Regions from separate parts of the Streptomyces sp. NBC_00271 genome, predicted to be linked through region 4. Evidence: riboswitches for the same ligand, from Rfam matches in the RefSeq annotation. Region 4 holds a riboswitch; each other region holds the start of a gene.
What was found. A riboswitch is a leader RNA that binds a small molecule or an ion and turns the genes downstream of it on or off. The one in region 4 is predicted to bind cobalamin.
Positions count from the first base shown of each region.

Region 1: it holds a riboswitch for cobalamin, as region 4 does, so the genes downstream of both, OG798_RS05785 (GNAT family N-acetyltransferase) here and OG798_RS45865 (CbtB domain-containing protein) in region 4, are expected to answer to the same signal.
Region 2: it holds a riboswitch for cobalamin, as region 4 does, so the genes downstream of both, OG798_RS15950 (cobalamin biosynthesis protein) here and OG798_RS45865 (CbtB domain-containing protein) in region 4, are expected to answer to the same signal.
Region 3: it holds a riboswitch for cobalamin, as region 4 does, so the genes downstream of both, OG798_RS51570 (CoA-acylating methylmalonate-semialdehyde dehydrogenase) here and OG798_RS45865 (CbtB domain-containing protein) in region 4, are expected to answer to the same signal.

Region 1 is NZ_CP108070.1:1,176,848-1,180,550, forward strand. It holds gene OG798_RS05775 (acyltransferase family protein) at 1-217, shown strand, start outside; gene OG798_RS05780 (cytochrome P450) at 218-1,393, opposite strand; cobalamin riboswitch at 1,472-1,652, shown strand; gene OG798_RS05785 (GNAT family N-acetyltransferase) at 1,889-2,443, shown strand; gene OG798_RS05790 (methylmalonyl-CoA mutase subunit beta) at 2,541-3,703, shown strand, end outside.
Region 2 is NZ_CP108070.1:3,397,784-3,401,486, reverse strand. It holds gene OG798_RS15955 (cobyric acid synthase) at 1-521, opposite strand, end outside; gene OG798_RS15950 (cobalamin biosynthesis protein) at 518-1,474, opposite strand; cobalamin riboswitch at 1,576-1,716, opposite strand; gene OG798_RS15945 (hypothetical protein) at 1,828-2,052, opposite strand; gene OG798_RS15940 (inorganic phosphate transporter) at 2,065-3,309, opposite strand; gene OG798_RS15935 (lysozyme) at 3,522-3,703, opposite strand, start outside.
Region 3 is NZ_CP108070.1:11,290,341-11,294,043, reverse strand. It holds partial or broken gene OG798_RS51570 (CoA-acylating methylmalonate-semialdehyde dehydrogenase) at 1-1,417, opposite strand, end outside; cobalamin riboswitch at 1,787-1,960, opposite strand; partial or broken gene OG798_RS51565 (cobalt ABC transporter ATP-binding protein) at 2,135-2,416, opposite strand; gene OG798_RS51560 (GlxA family transcriptional regulator) at 2,835-3,703, shown strand, end outside.
Region 4 is NZ_CP108070.1:10,078,380-10,082,082, reverse strand. It holds gene OG798_RS45870 (CbtA family protein) at 249-1,001, opposite strand; gene OG798_RS45865 (CbtB domain-containing protein) at 1,025-1,246, opposite strand; cobalamin riboswitch at 1,282-1,430, opposite strand; gene OG798_RS45860 (MFS transporter) at 1,551-2,861, opposite strand; gene OG798_RS45855 (phytanoyl-CoA dioxygenase family protein) at 2,943-3,703, shown strand, end outside.

The DNA of each region.
Region 1 (3,703 bases), 8.9 Mb from region 4:
ACTGGGTGAACTCTCCTTCGCCTTCTACATGGTCCACCTGCTCGTGCTGCGCGCGGGGCAGCACCTGTTCAAACCGTCGCCGATCGGCGCGATCAGCGCCTTCGCGGTGTCCCTGGCGCTCGCCTGGCTCCTGTACGAGTACGTGGAGGTACCCGCCCGGCGCTGGCTGCTGCGGCCCTTCCTGAGATCCCTGCGACGCACTCCGGTGTCACGTTGATCAGGCGGGGCTGTCCCACAGCACATGCAGGGTCGGCGGCTTGCGGAAGACGAGCCCCTGCGGGGTGGCCGGACGGGCCGGGTCGAGGCGCAGGGCGGGGAGGCGTTCGAGCAGGCGCTGAAGGGCGATACGGGTCTCCAGTCGGGCGAGGTGCGCGGCGAGGCAGTAGTGCGGGCCGTGCGCGAAGGCCAGCTGGAGACGCGCGTTCTCGCGGCGGACGTCGAACCGATCGGGATCGGGGAAGACGGCCGGGTCGCGGTTGGCGCCGGCCAGGGAGACGGTGACCAAATCACCCCGGCGGATCGTGGCCGGGCCGAGGACGGTGTCACGGGTGGCGTACCGGTCCACGACCGCCGCTCCGGGTTCGAGGCGCAGCGACTCCTCGATCGCGCCGTCCAGCAGGCCGTCGTCGTCGCGGACAAGGGCGAGTTGGCCGGGGTGTCGCAGCAGGTGCAGCAGGGCGTTGGTGATCATCGCCTCGGTGGTCTCTATCCCGCCGAACATCAGCACCGCGGCGTTGGAGGCCACTTCGGGCAGCTCCAGCCGCTCGGCGGCGGAGCCGAGGAGCGACGTCGCGCCCGGGTCGGCGACGGTGGCTTCGACGGCGGCCCGCAGCCGCGCGTACGCCTCCGCGCCCGCGGGTGCCGCCTCGTGTCCCGCGGTGATGTCCGAGACCGACCGCACGATGGAGTCGTACCAGGAGAGCACCGTGTCCGCGCTGGTGCCGACCAGCCCGAGCGCCTCGGTCACGACGGCGACGGCGAGCGGGCCGGCGAAGGCACGTCGCAGTTCGACGGCGCCCGCCGGTTCCAGCGCGGCGATGAGCCGGTCGGTCTCCCGCTCGATGAACGAGGCGAAGCCGCCGCGAACTTCCCTGGGGCGGAAGGGAGCGGTGAAGGGCTCCCGGTGGCGGGCGTGCTCGTCACCGTCCAGGGACAGCATGCTCGGGCCGACGACCTGTGCGGTGGAGAACCGGGGGTCGTCGACGGTGAAGGTCGCGGGGTCCCGCATCACGTTCAGTGCGAGATCACGGCGGGTCACCAGCCAGCCGTCCAGCTCGGGCAGCCAGGAAACAGGCTCGTGGGCACGGAGTCGCGCCAGCCGCGGATGCGGATCCGCGGCGAGTTCGGCGAGCGTGGTCGCGGCACCGAGCGGGAAGGAGCCGACGGCGCTCATCGCAAGCCTTGGCCGGGCACGAGGAATTGGATCACAACCAAGGCTAACAATCGCGCTGAGGCCGCGGCTGACGGGGCGTGACAATTTGCCGAGGCCAGTCAAGGGAATCCGGTGCGAATCCGGAGCTGACGCGCAGCGGTAAGGGTGACAGGCGGGGCAACACGAAGCCACTGGACGGCGGTCATATGTGACCGGAGTCCGGGAAGGCGCCTCGTCCGGGCGATCCCGAGTCCGAAGACCTGCTGGCGGACCGTACGAACGGGCCCCGCGCCTGGGCCCTCGACGCCAGAGAATGTCCCGTGCCCGTTGCGCGCCCAGCCCGCCGCTGTGCCCTGCTCCTTTCCGGAGCCCTGTTGCTGACCGCTTGTGGTGGCGGCTCGTCCGCCGACGGGAGCAAGTCCCCGAAATCCGCCGGTGCGGTGTCGCTCGACAACTGCGGCCGGAAGATCACGATCGCCTCCGCGCCGAAGGCGACCATCCCGGCCGGAGGAGTTCATGGACGTCGGTACCACCGTCTATCAGGGCGACACGGCGCTCGGCGTCGTCGAGGAGTTCGTGCATCTGCGGCTGGTGCCGTCGCGCGAGCATTCGCCCGAGCGGGACGAAAAGGTCGCCGCCGAGGTACGGGAGCGGATCGCGGACGAGGTGCGCCGGCCGGGGTTCCTGGCGGTGACGGCCCGCATCGGCAGTCGGCTGTGCGGCTTCGGCACCGCCGTGCGCTCCGCGGATCCCGCCCCGGAACATCCGGTACTGGGGGCGCGGCGGTCGCAGGAGTGGCTCGCGGGTGCCGTACGGATCACCGATCTCGTGGTGGCGCCCGCGGCGCGCGGCCGTGGCGTCGGCACCGGGATCCTCGACATACTGCTGCTGCCCGCCATGGACGACCGGGCCTGGGCGGTGACCGACCATCAGGACACCACGGCGCTGAACTTCTTCCGCTGCCGGGGCTGGCGCCAGACCGTGTACCCGCGGCCGGGGGCGCACCCCGCGCAGATCGTCCTACTCGCTCCACGGCACCCGACGCTGTCCGAGATCCCTGTGCTGCCGTAGTACGAACCCGGCCTGTTGATCAAGACCACCCCTGGGAGGTCAAGGTCACAGCCGCGTCCTCTGCTGCTCACCTGCGTATCTGGCCTAGCATCCGAGCATGACGGTCCTGCCTGACGACGGGCTCTCGCTGGCCGCCGAGTTCCCTGACGCGACCCATGAGCAGTGGCAACGCCTGGTTGAAGGCGTCCTGCGCAAGTCGGGCAAGGAAGTCTCGGGCGCGGCAGCGGAAGACGCCCTGTCCACGACGCTTGAGGACGGGCTGCGCGCCCGTCCCCTGTACACCGCGGACGACTCCGCGCCCGATCCCGGCCTGCCCGGTTTCGCTCCCTTCGTACGGGGCGGACGCCCCGAGGGCAACACCCTCGGCGGCTGGGACGTACGGCAGCAGCACACGGCCGCCGACGGCGCGGCGGTCCTCGCGGACCTGGAGAACGGCGTCACCTCGCTCTGGCTGGTCGCCGGTGCGGGCGGCATCGCGGTGTCCTCGCTCGGCCGGGTCCTCGACGGCGTCTATCTCGACCTGGCGCCCGTCGTCCTCGACGCGGGACGTGAAGTCGAGCCCGCCGCACGCGAGTTGCTACGGCTCTACCAGGAGCGCGGGGTCGCCAAGGAGGCGGCGCGCGGCAACCTGGGAGCCGACCCGCTGGGCCACGAGGCCCGTACGGGAGACAGCGGGTTCGACTTCGCGCCCGTCGCCGCCCTCGCGGGGCTGTGCGCCGAGGAGTATCCGGGGCTGCGGGCGCTGACCGTGGACGCGCTGCCGTACCACGAGGCCGGTGGCTCGGCGGCGCAGGAGCTGGGCAGTTCGCTGGCGACCGGCGTCGCCTATCTGCGGGAGCTGACCGAGGCGGGCCTGACCGTGCAACAGGCCGCCGCGCAGTTGGAGTTCCGGTACGCGGCCACCGCCGACCAGTTCCTGACCATCGCCAAGTTGCGGGCGGCGCGCCGGCTCTGGGCGCGGGTGAGCGAGGTCTGCGGGGCCCCGGGCGGGCAGGTGCAGCACGCGGTGACCTCGCCGGTGATGATGTCCCGCCGCGATCCGTGGGTGAACATGCTGCGCACGACGGTCGCGACGCTGGCCGCCGGCGTGGGCGGCGCCGACGCCGTCACCGTGTTGCCCTTCGACCACGCCCTGGGTCTGCCGGACGCGTTCGCCCGGCGGATCGCCCGCAACACCTCGACCATCCTGGTCGAGGAGTCGCATCTGTCCCGGGTGATCGACCCGGCGGGCGGCTCCTGGTACGTGGAGCGGCTCACGGA
Region 2 (3,703 bases), 6.7 Mb from region 4:
GCGAACACACCCCCGCGGTCGATGTCGCCGACGACGAGCACGGGCAGCCGCGCATTGCGCGCGATCCCCATGTTCACGATGTCGGTCCGCCGCAGATTGATCTCGGCAGGACTGCCGGCCCCCTCACAGATCACCGCGTCATACGTGCCCCGCAACTCGGCGAGACAGTCCAGCACGGTGGTGAGGAGGGCTTCCTGCCGCCCACCGTGGTAGCCACGGGCGGTCATCTCGCCCACGGGCTTTCCCATGAGGACGACCTGACTGCTCCGGTCGCTGCCCGGCTTGAGCAGCACGGGGTTCATGAGCGCGGTCGGCTCCACCCGGGCGGCCTGCGCCTGCATGGCCTGCGCGCGCCCGATCTCGGCGCCCTCGCGCGTCACGAACGAGTTCAGGGACATGTTCTGCGCCTTGAAGGGCGCGACCTTGACGCCGTGGCGCACCAGCCACCGGCAGATCCCGGCGGTCACGACGCTCTTGCCGGCGTCGGAGGTGGTCCCGGCGACGAGCAGCCCGCCGCTCATGACGTACGCCCCTTCCTGAGAAGCCTCTGTGCGAGCAGCCGTCCGCCGGCGCTCACGCCGAGGGCGAGCCAGCCGACACGCCGTGACAGCCGTACGGCCCGCTCGATGTCGTCGACGTGCACGGCGCGTCCGGCGCCGTTGAGTTCGGGCCGGTGCTCGACGCGCCCGCCGTAGGAGAGGGTGCCGCCCAGGCGCACCCCGAGCGCCCCCGCGAACGAGGCCTCCACGGGCCCGGCGTTGGGGCTCGGATGCTTGACGGCGTCGGCGCGCCAGGCTCGCAGGGCCCCTCGGGGACTGTCACCCGCGAGGGCGGCGAGCACGGCGGTGAGACGAGCCCCCGGCCATCCGGCGACGTCGTCGAGCCGGGCCGAGGCCCACCCGTACCGCCGGTATCTGGGCGACCTGTGACCGACCATGGCGTCAAGGGTGTTGACGGCCCGAAAGCCGACGAGCCCCGTGACTCCGCCCACGGCACCCCACACCAGGGCGCCCACCACGGCGTCGGAGGTGTTCTCGGCGACGGACTCGACGACGGCGCGCGCGATGCCGTCGGCGCCGAGGGCCTGGGGATCCCGTCCGCACAGATGCGGCAGCCGCTCCCGGGCCGTCTCGATCTCCCCGTCCGCGAGGGCGTCACCGATCGCCCGGGCCTCCCGCCCGAGCGTGGTGCCCCCGACGACGGCCCAGGTGGCGGCGGCCGTCAGCGCGAGGGACGCGGCACGTGAGGGGCGTACGGCACGGCAAGCGACGGCGGCGAGTCCGGCGGCACCTCCCACGCACACAGCGGTGTGCAGCGCGCCCCACCCGCGGTGGTCCCGCCACAGCACCCGCTCCACGGCTGCCGCGCTCCGCCCGAACACGGCGACCGGATGCCCCCGGCGGGGATCGCCGAGCAGCAGGTCACCGAGGAGGCCGGCGGCGGCGCCGTACGCGAAGACGCGATCGGCACGCACGGGGTCAGCCGACCGTCAGGTCGGGTGGAACCGTCGCTCGCAGGGCACTTGGGCAGCCGCGCATGGCGTTATGTCCTCACTCAGGGTGTCCGCGCCCTGGTTCGACGAGACCGGCGGGGAGAGTTCCTGGCTCCCGGGGAGTTCCTTCCCCGGTCACAGTGGCGGGACCGCGCCGGATTCACACCGGCTTCCTCTTCTGTCGCCGTACTTGGCTCCGGCAGTCCACCACGGGTTGGAAGACCCGTCAACTTGCCGTTGACCTGCGCGGGGAGAGTGTGCGAAGGCCCACATACAGGTGGGGTGCGGGACGGTGATCCGTCCCGCACCCCACTCGAAGTGCTGCCCGTTTTGGGTTACTTGCCGACGATCAGGAAGATGCCGTACGCCACCGCCGCGGCGCACGCCGCGAAGCAGACGTACGCGCCGGTGACCGCGAGGGTCGCGGAGCCGCCCTGGGCGGACGCGGACTCGCGCTTGGAGAGGCCGACGATGCCGAGGGTGAAGAGGCCGACGAGGCCGACGGTGGTCACGAGGCTGACTCCGAAGACGGAGCCGAGGGCTGCCCAGTCGATGTGCATGCTGTTCTGTCCTTACACCGTGGCCGGGCGGGTGGGCTCCGCGTCCGGGGACGGGATGGTGGTCTTCAGGTCGCCGGACAGGTCGCCGGTGACGGGGCCCGCGGGCGGCGGGGTGACGGCGGCGATCGCGGTGGTGACGACGCCCGCGGGCTCGGCGTCGACGTCGTTGACGTTGTCGACGGTGACCGGCTGGCGGCGGGAGAGCTTCCAGATGGTGCCGGCCCCGGCGACGAGCAGGGCGCCGGTGAGGACGATGCCCCAGGTGCCCTGCTTGGTGAGGAACTCGGCGGAGGCACCGGCCAGACCGGCGGCCGGCAGGGTCAGGCCCCAGGCGACGAACATCCGGGTCGCGGTCGACCAGCGGACCACTCCGCCCTTGCGGCCGAGGCCCGAGCCCATCACGGCGCCGGAGCAGACCTGGGTGGTGGAGAGGGAGAAGCCGATGTGCGAGGAGGCCAGGATGGCCGTCGCGGCGCTGGTCTGGGCGGCGAAGCCCTGCGGCGGCGCGAGGTCCGTGAGGCCCTTGCCCATGGTGCGGATGATGCGCCAGCCGCCCAGGTAGGTGCCGAGCGCGATGGCCGTACCGGCCGAGACGATGACCCACAGCGGGGGGTTCGAGCCCGGGGCAATGACGCCGCCGGTGACCAGGGCGAGGGTGATGATGCCCATCGTCTTCTGGGCGTCGTTCGTGCCGTGCGCCAGGGAGACCAGGCCGGCGGAGGCGATCTGGCCGGCGCGGTAGCCCTTGGCGGTCGCCTTCTCGTCGGCGCGGTTGCCGATCCGGTAGGTCAGCCGGGTGGCCAGCATCGCGGCGAGTCCGGCCACGATGGGCGCGGCGACCGCGGGGATGAGCACCTTGGTGACGACGGTCGAGCCGTTCACCGACGACCAGCCGGCCGACATGACCGCGGCGCCGATCAGGCCGCCGAACAGTGCGTGGGAGGAGCTGGAGGGCAGACCCAGAAGCCAGGTCAGCAGATTCCAGAGGATGGCGCCGACGAGCGCCGCGAAGATCACTTGGACGCGTATGCCCTCTTCGTTGATGATCCCGCCGGAGATCGTCTTGGCGACCTCCACGGAGAGGAACGCGCCGACGAGGTTCAGCACGGCGGACATGGCCACCGCCGTCTTGGGCTTCAGGGCGCCGGTCGAGATGGTGGTCGCCATCGCGTTGGCAGTGTCGTGGAAACCGTTCGTGAAATCGAACACGAGAGCGGTGACGATCACGATTCCGAGGAGGAGCGTGATGTGTTCCATTTACCCAGGCTTCTGTTTGGCGTCAGTGGCAGGTGGACCGTAGGCAACCTGAGTGAACGGAAGATGAACTGGGGCGGGCGCTGGGGTGTCTCAAACGGTGGACCGCCCCTCCGCTTGTAATGACCAGTGTGCGGGAGGGGCGGCCTGACCTTTGACCAGATGTTCGAACGGAGGCGGAATTTCGGCTCCGCCGGGGGATTGTTCGAGGGCTTCTAGCCCGCGGCGAACTGCCTCAGCCGGGCCATGGATCCGTTGAAGAGATTCTGGTCACCCGGGAGCGTGCCGCTGTTGTCGTACTGCCAGAACGTCCACGTCGACCAGCCGGCCGGCAACGCGCCCGTGTCCGCCGAGTCGTAGCGGGCCAGCCAGAGGGCGTGGTTCGCGGCGAAGGCGC
Region 3 (3,703 bases), 1.2 Mb from region 4:
GCTGGTTGAGGTCGCCGAAGCCGGAACGCTTCCAACCGCCGAAGGTGTGGTAGGCGACCGGGACGGGGATCGGCACGTTCACGCCGACCATGCCGGTGTTCACCCGGCGGGTGAAGTCGCGGGCGGTGTCGCCGTCCCGGGTGAAGATCGCGACACCGCTTCCGTAGACGTGCTCGCTGGGCAGCCGCAGGGCCTCCTCGTAGTCCGCGGCGCGGACCACGGACAGGACCGGCCCGAAGATCTCCTCCTGGTGGATGCGCATCGCGGGGGTGACCCGGTCGAACAGGGAGGCACCAGTGAAGAAGCCGTTCTCGTGCCCGGGCAGGACGAAGTCCCGTCCGTCGACGACGAGTTCCGCGCCCTCCTCGACACCGAGGTCGACGTAGCGGCGAACCCGGTCGACGGCGTCCCGTCCGACCAGCGGGCCGAAGTCCGCCTCGGGGTCGTCACTGCGGCCGATCCGCAGCGAGCAGATGCGCTCCTTCAGACGGGCGACCAGAGCGTCGGCGGTGTCCTCGCCGACCGGGATGGCGACGGAGATCGCCATACAGCGCTCCCCCGCCGAGCCGTACCCGGCGCCGATCAGGGCGTCCACGGCCTGGTCGAGGTCGGCGTCCGGCATCACGATCATGTGGTTCTTGGCGCCGCCGAAGCACTGGGCGCGCTTGCCGTGGGCCGCGGCGGTGGCGTAGACGTACGCGGCGATCGGGGTGGAGCCGACGAAGCCGAGCGCGCCGACGCGGGGGTCTTCGAGGAGGGTGTCGACGCTCTCCTTGCCGCCGTGGACGACGTTCAGGACGCCCGGCGGCAGGCCCGCCTCCAGGAAGAGTTCGGCGAGCCGCAGCGGTACGGACGGGTCGCGCTCGGAGGACTTGAGGATGAAGGCGTTGCCGCAGGCCAGCGCGGGAGCCGCCTTCCACAGGGGGATCATCGCGGGGAAGTTGAACGGGGTGATGCCGGCCACCACACCGATCGGGGCGCGCACGGAGTGGACGTCGATGCCGGTGCCGGCGTTGTCGGTGAACTCCCCCTTCAGCAGATGCGGGATCCCGGCGGCGAACTCCACCACTTCCAGGCCGCGTTGGACGTCGCCGTGTGCGTCGGCGACCGTCTTGCCGTGCTCGGAGGAGAGCAGCCGGGCCAGCGCGTCCCGCTCGCCCTCGACGAGTTGGAGGAAGCGGAGGAGGACGCGGGCACGGCGTTGCGGATTCCACTCGCCCCACTCGCGCTGCGCCGTCGCGGCGTCGGTGATCGCCGCCTCGGTCTCAGCGCGGTCGGCGAGCGGGACATGGGCCTGCACCTCGCCCGTGTTGGGGTCGTAGACGTCGCCGTAGGACCCCGATGTTCCCGGAGTGTGCTTGCCGCCGATGAAATGGCTCAACTCACGCACGGTGGCGCGGTCGTGTTCACGGACCATGGGTGCCTGCTCTCGTCAGGTGGGATCCCGGGGATGGCGCGCCGACCAACGGCACACACGGGCAGGGCCTTGTGCGTGCGGGGGTCGCGCGAGACGGCATGGGGCAGAGAAGGGTCGTTCAGACCGCGCGGATCGCGTCAGCGCGTGCCCGAGCCGCGGGACGCACGGGACTCGACGTCCGTACCGCGGGACGCGTGACGGTCCGCACCTGCCCGGCAGGGCGCGTGACGGTCCGTACCCGTCCGGCAGGACGCGTGACGGTCCCTACCTGCACGGCAGGACGCGCGGCAGTCGATGCCCGTCGGGCCGGATCACCAGGGTCGTGGGTGCACACTGATGCCATGCGTGTCTGCTCCATCCTCGTGGACAACACGGAACAAAACCGCGGCCGGTATCCTGACTCCCGGATCAGCGCGCGCCGTCCGCCTTCCCGACATCTCGCTCGTCAGTGGCGTCCTGCTCGACGACGTACTCCCCGGTCACAGTGGCGGGACCGTGCCGGATTCACACCGGCTTCCCTGCACCGCGGGCATTCCTCACGAGCATATAGTTGGACGTCCTAGTAAATCCACCCCGACACGCCCTCGGATGAGTCGGCCGAGCTCAACGACCGCGGGAATCGGACAGTTTCGGGCCGGCGAAGCGGACCGGGGCCTGGAATCTGGCGCGGCGGGCGGCGCGGCGGAAGGTGGTCAGCACCGTCGAGGACCACGACCCGATCCGATCCGCGGCCCGGGCGGCGAACTCGGCGTCGTGCGGGGAGATGACGACGGTCCGCCCCTGTGCCGCGAGTGCGTCGACGATGCGGACCAGCTCCGTCTTCGCCCGGTAGTCGAGCCCGCGGGTCGGCTCGGCCAGGAGCAGCGCGCGGGGCGCCGCGGAGAGTTGGATCGCGAGTACCAGGGCGCGTTTCCGCCCCTCGGACAGACCGCATGGATGGCTCGCGTGACGCGCTGCGCCATACGCGGTGAGGCCGAGGACAGCGCGAGCCATGGCTCCGTCCTTCGAACACACGGTGGTAGAGCGCCGTGAACGTCACAGCGATAGAGCGCGCCGAGCACGGCGGCTGAAAGGCTGTGCCTCCCAGCAGGGAGCAAACCGGTCGTGGCTTCGGTGGGGGTCACTGGCACATGATGAGCACAGGGAAATCCGACGACTGGGCGGACCGGGGTCGGATACGGCCCTTGGACCGGGCCCGTGCAGCCCGCGGCACCTGTCAGGACACGCCCTGCCGCATTCCCCAGGGCACGCAATGATGCGCACCTGGCAAGCGGGGTCGACTACGTCGGCGCCTGGGCCGTCTGCCAAGCTCTCGCCCCGATCCCGAGGCAATGCGGCGGCGGCATGCCAGCAGGCACGCCATCACCAACACCCTGTCGATCCAGTGTCCGCACCGCGCACAGCCCGGAGGCATCCGATGAACCACAAGCGCCCGGCAATGGATCCGCTCATCGTGACCGTGCTGGTCTTTCCGGGTGTGCGGCTGCTCGATGTGACCGGCCCCATCGAGGTGTTCACGACGGCGAACGAGTTCGGCGGGCGTTATCGGGTGCAGATCGCGTCCGAGGACGGGGCGGAGGTCATCACCTCCGCCGGGATCCGCCTCAGCGCCGACCTGTCCGCAGACGACGTACAAGAACCGTGCGACGTATTGGTGATCCCGGGCGGCCCGGAATGGGAGACGCTGATCAAGGACGACACTCTTCTGGATTCGGTCCGGCAACTGAACGACAAGAGCCGCTGCACGGCATCGGTGTGCACAGGGGCGTTCCTGCTGGCCGCAGCCGGACTTCTCAACGGCCGCCGCGCCGCGACGCACTGGCGACACTCACGGCAACTGGCCTCTCGCTTCCCGGCCGTGCGGGTCCAGCCGGACGCCATCTTCGTACGGGACGGGCAGATGATGACTTCGGCGGGTGTCAGCGCCGGTATCGACCTGTCCCTGGCGCTGGTCGAAGACCACTTCGGTGCGGAGGTCGCCCGGTCGGTCGCCAAGGACATGGTCGTCTTCATGCAACGGCCGGGCGGCCAGTCCCAGTTCAGCGTCCGCTCCCGAGCGCCGCACACCCGCCAGGAGATGCTCCGCCGGGTCCTGGACACCGTCGCCGAGAACCCCGGGGCCAACCACACACTCACAGCCATGGCCCGCAGAGCAGGCGTCAGCGTCCGGCACGTGACCCGGCTCTTCGACGAAGAGGTGGGAACCACTCCAGGCCGCTACGTCGAGCAGGTCAGACTGGAAGCCGCCCAGGCGCTGCTGGAGACAGGTGACGACTCCCTGCCGGT
Region 4 (3,703 bases):
ACGCGGACGGCAGAACGGGATGACCCGACGCAGAACCGGCGGCAGGCATGCCGCCCAAGCCACTCGTGTCGCTTCGCTCACTTCAGACGCGGCGAAGCGAGCTGGATTCTTTCAACTCTTAACAACTCCCGTCAATCCTTCACCGGTTGACCACTCTCTCCACGGAACACACCCCGATGGTAGGGGACTTACAACACGAGAAGGCCCCCGGATGGTTCCGGGGGCCTTCACTCGTGTGGCGCGTCAGGTCAGCTGGGGACGGCGACCCGTCCGCTCGCGGCGGCCGTCACCGGCTTGGGGTTCAGCAAGCGCTCGGCCAACTCGCCGAAGACCAGGCCGAATCCGCCCCACAGGACGGTCTGTATGGCCAGTGCGGAGAGACGGAACCGCCACAGCAGGGTGGCCGGGAAGTCCTTCGGCACCTCGTTGATGACCGGCAGGAACGCGTACGCCAGACCGATCACGACGGCGAAGGCGGCCACCGCGCCAACGGTGGCGTACCAGGTGCCGATCCTGGGTGCCAGCCGCTTGCCCAGGATGGTGGCGGCGATCGCGAGGAGCACGCTGAGCACCATCATCAGGAAGTACAGGGTGGTCCGCTTGCCGATGGTGTCGGCGTTGCCGACCGACGGCGGGTTGGCCGGGTACTTCAGGAACGGCACGACGTACACGGCCAGCAGCGCGCAGCCGGACAGCAGCAGTGCGGTCGCCCGCGGGCTGAAGCGGCCGACGCGGCCGAGCGCGAAGGAGAAGGCCAGCGCGGCGATGCCGCCGAAGGCGACGCCGTAGACCAGGACGCCGGTGGCGAGACCGGCGGTGGACTGCAGAGACCGGGAGACGATCTCCATCTCGTGCTCGTGGGAGTGGGCTTCCTCGAAGCTGATCGCGCTGTCGACGTTCGGCTCACCGAGGAAGTAGGCGGCAACCAGGGCGAGCAGGCCGGCACCGAGGCCGGCCAACATGCCCCGCACGAGCAGATTTCTTACCGTCGCGGAGTTCATGGGAGTGCTGGGGTTCCCCTCGGTCAGTGGCAGGGGAAGCCGAGAAGGTGGCGGGCGTCGTGTACCCACTCGTGGACGTCCGAGCCGGAGACGACGGAGGTGGCGCCCTGTTCGGCACCGACGAAGTACAGCAGGACGAGCATCAGAATGCCGAAGAAGACCGCCCACGGAGCAATCGCCTTGAGCGGCAGCTTGGCGGGAACGACGGGGGTGGTGGTTGTCGGCTGGGCGACGGTCTGCGCCATGGCAGGGCCTCCTCGGGAGTTCGCGTCCCATCTCGGTGGTGCACTGGACGACGGCTACGGGTCTGACTCACAAGGGGTCCCAGCGGGCTGGAGCCTCTCGTTCACAGTGGCGCGACCGTGCCGGTTTCCCACCGGCTTCCGTCTTGCCGTCATCGATATCGCACCGACCGTACCGCGTGTCGGGTGTGGGGCCAAGACCGCGCCACCTGGCGTGATCTTCCTCTCGCACCAGGTGGGCGGTCCCCTGTGAACAGCGGGTCAGCCGTGGCGGAACCCGGCTGAGTTCGGGGCCCCGGCCTCGCTCTCAGACCGAGGGGGACCGGTCCGCGTCCTGGGACTCGGGCGTGTCCGTCGTACGACCGAGCTTCTGTGCCTCCTCCAGCGTGCGAGCCCCGCGGAGGGGGGAGAACGTGAGCCAGAACGAGACGACCAGGTAGGAGACCCCGACGGCCCACAGGGCCGTGCCGGGTGACAGGGCGTCAGCCAGCGCACCGCCGACGAGGGCTCCCAGGGGCAGCGTCCCCAGGGCGACAAGGCGGTAGCTCGCGGTCACCGCGCCGATCTGGTGCTCCGGCGGAATGGCCTGCCGCAGGCTGACGGCGAACACGTTGAACAGTGCGACGCCGAAGCCGTTCACCATCATGGCGACCGACGCGAGCACGGCGACGTACCCGCCGACCTGGCTGACGGCGGGTACGAGCAGCAGACCCACCGCGGCCAGCACCGCACCCAGGGCCAGCACACCGCCGACGGCCCACCGTCGGGTGAGCCGGGTGGCGCAGAGCGAGCCGATCAGGGCCCCCACACTGCCGATGCCGGTGATCACGCCCACGGTGGTGCCGCTCATGTCGAGGTCACGGACGGCGAACACCAGGAAGACGGTCAGGAACGCCTTCTCGTGCAGGTTCGATAGGCCGGCCTGAACGCACAGGTCCCGGATCGGGCGCAGGGACCACGTGTAGCGGAGCCCGGAGCCGATCGCCTTCAGCGCCGACTCACGTGGCTGTTCGGGGGCCTTGACGCCCCGCAGCAGCAGACCGCTCACCGCGGCACCGGCGGAGCATGCGGCGGCCACCGTCAGGGTCGGCGACGCCCCCAACTGGCCGACGAGGAAGCCGGCCGCGGCCGGACCGGCGAGGGTGCTGACCGAATACGTCGCCTGGTGCAGGCCGTTGGCCGCGGCGATGGAGTTCAGCGGCAGGAGCCTGGGCAGCGTGGACTGGTAGGCGACTTCGTAGAAGACGGTGGCGACACCGATCACGGCGGCGGCGACGACAAGTTGGCCGAAGTTCAGCCCGTCGGCCGCCTGGAACGCGGCGAGCACCGCAAGCGCCGCGCCCTGAGCGACACTCGCGGCGACGAGGGTGCGGCGCGGCGGATACCGGTCGACCATGACACCGGCGATCAGCGAGAGCACCACGACGGGGACGAACTGCACCGCCGAGACGAGTCCCACGCCCGTGCCGTCCGCATGGAGGTAGGTGACCGCGATCAAGGGTAGGAGAAAACTGGTCAGCTGTCCGCCGAAATGCGCCGAGGTTTCTCCGAGCCAGATGTTGCGGAAGTCTTTGTTGTCCGCGATCAGGATTCGAATATCCTTGTCGAATATGGCCACCGCAACCCCCGGTCAAGTCTTCATGAAAAAAATCACGGCAACGCTAGCATGGCGCACCATGGTCCGCTAGCGTGCGGGTGGATGTCGCTGTTGCACCCCATTCACGGTAACAGGAGTCGCGGAATGTACGACCATTCAGGACTTACCGCCGAGGAAGTCGAACTGCTCCCGTCCGAGAAAGATGTCCGGCTTTATTCGGAGCGTGGCTGGTATTTGTCGGAGAAGCTGCTCACCGACGCCGAAGTGGACGCCCTGACCGACGCGAGCGAGCGCTACTACGCTGGTCAGCGCGATCGGGAGCTTCCGAAACGGCCGGACCGACTGGCCGACTGGACCCCCGCCGACGGAGATGTCCAACGCAACAACGACTACATCCACTACCAAGACGAAACGATGAGGAAAATCCTGAGGAAACCCATCATCGGGGCGGTGGCCGCCCGCTTGGCACAGACTCCTGGAATACGCGTCTTCCAGGCCACACTGATCTACAAGCCGCCCATCGCCGAAGAGAAGTCGAACATTGTCTCCTGGCACTTCGACAAGTATTTCTGGCCCACCTGCTCGTCGGACGAAATGCTCACCGCCTTCATTCCGTTCCACGACTGCACCGAGGAGTCGGGCACGATCACCATGGTGAACGGAAGCCACCGCTGGCGGCATCGGCACGGCGCCGCCCGGCCGGTCGGTGATCCTCAGGATGTGGGGCGCGACTATCTCCTGAACGGTGACGCGGAGCGAAACGGCGCCGTGGTCGAGAAGGTTCCGGTGCACATTCCCAAAGGACACATGACCTTCCACCACTGCCTCCTCTACCACGGCAGCGGCGCCAACCGCAGTCCCCG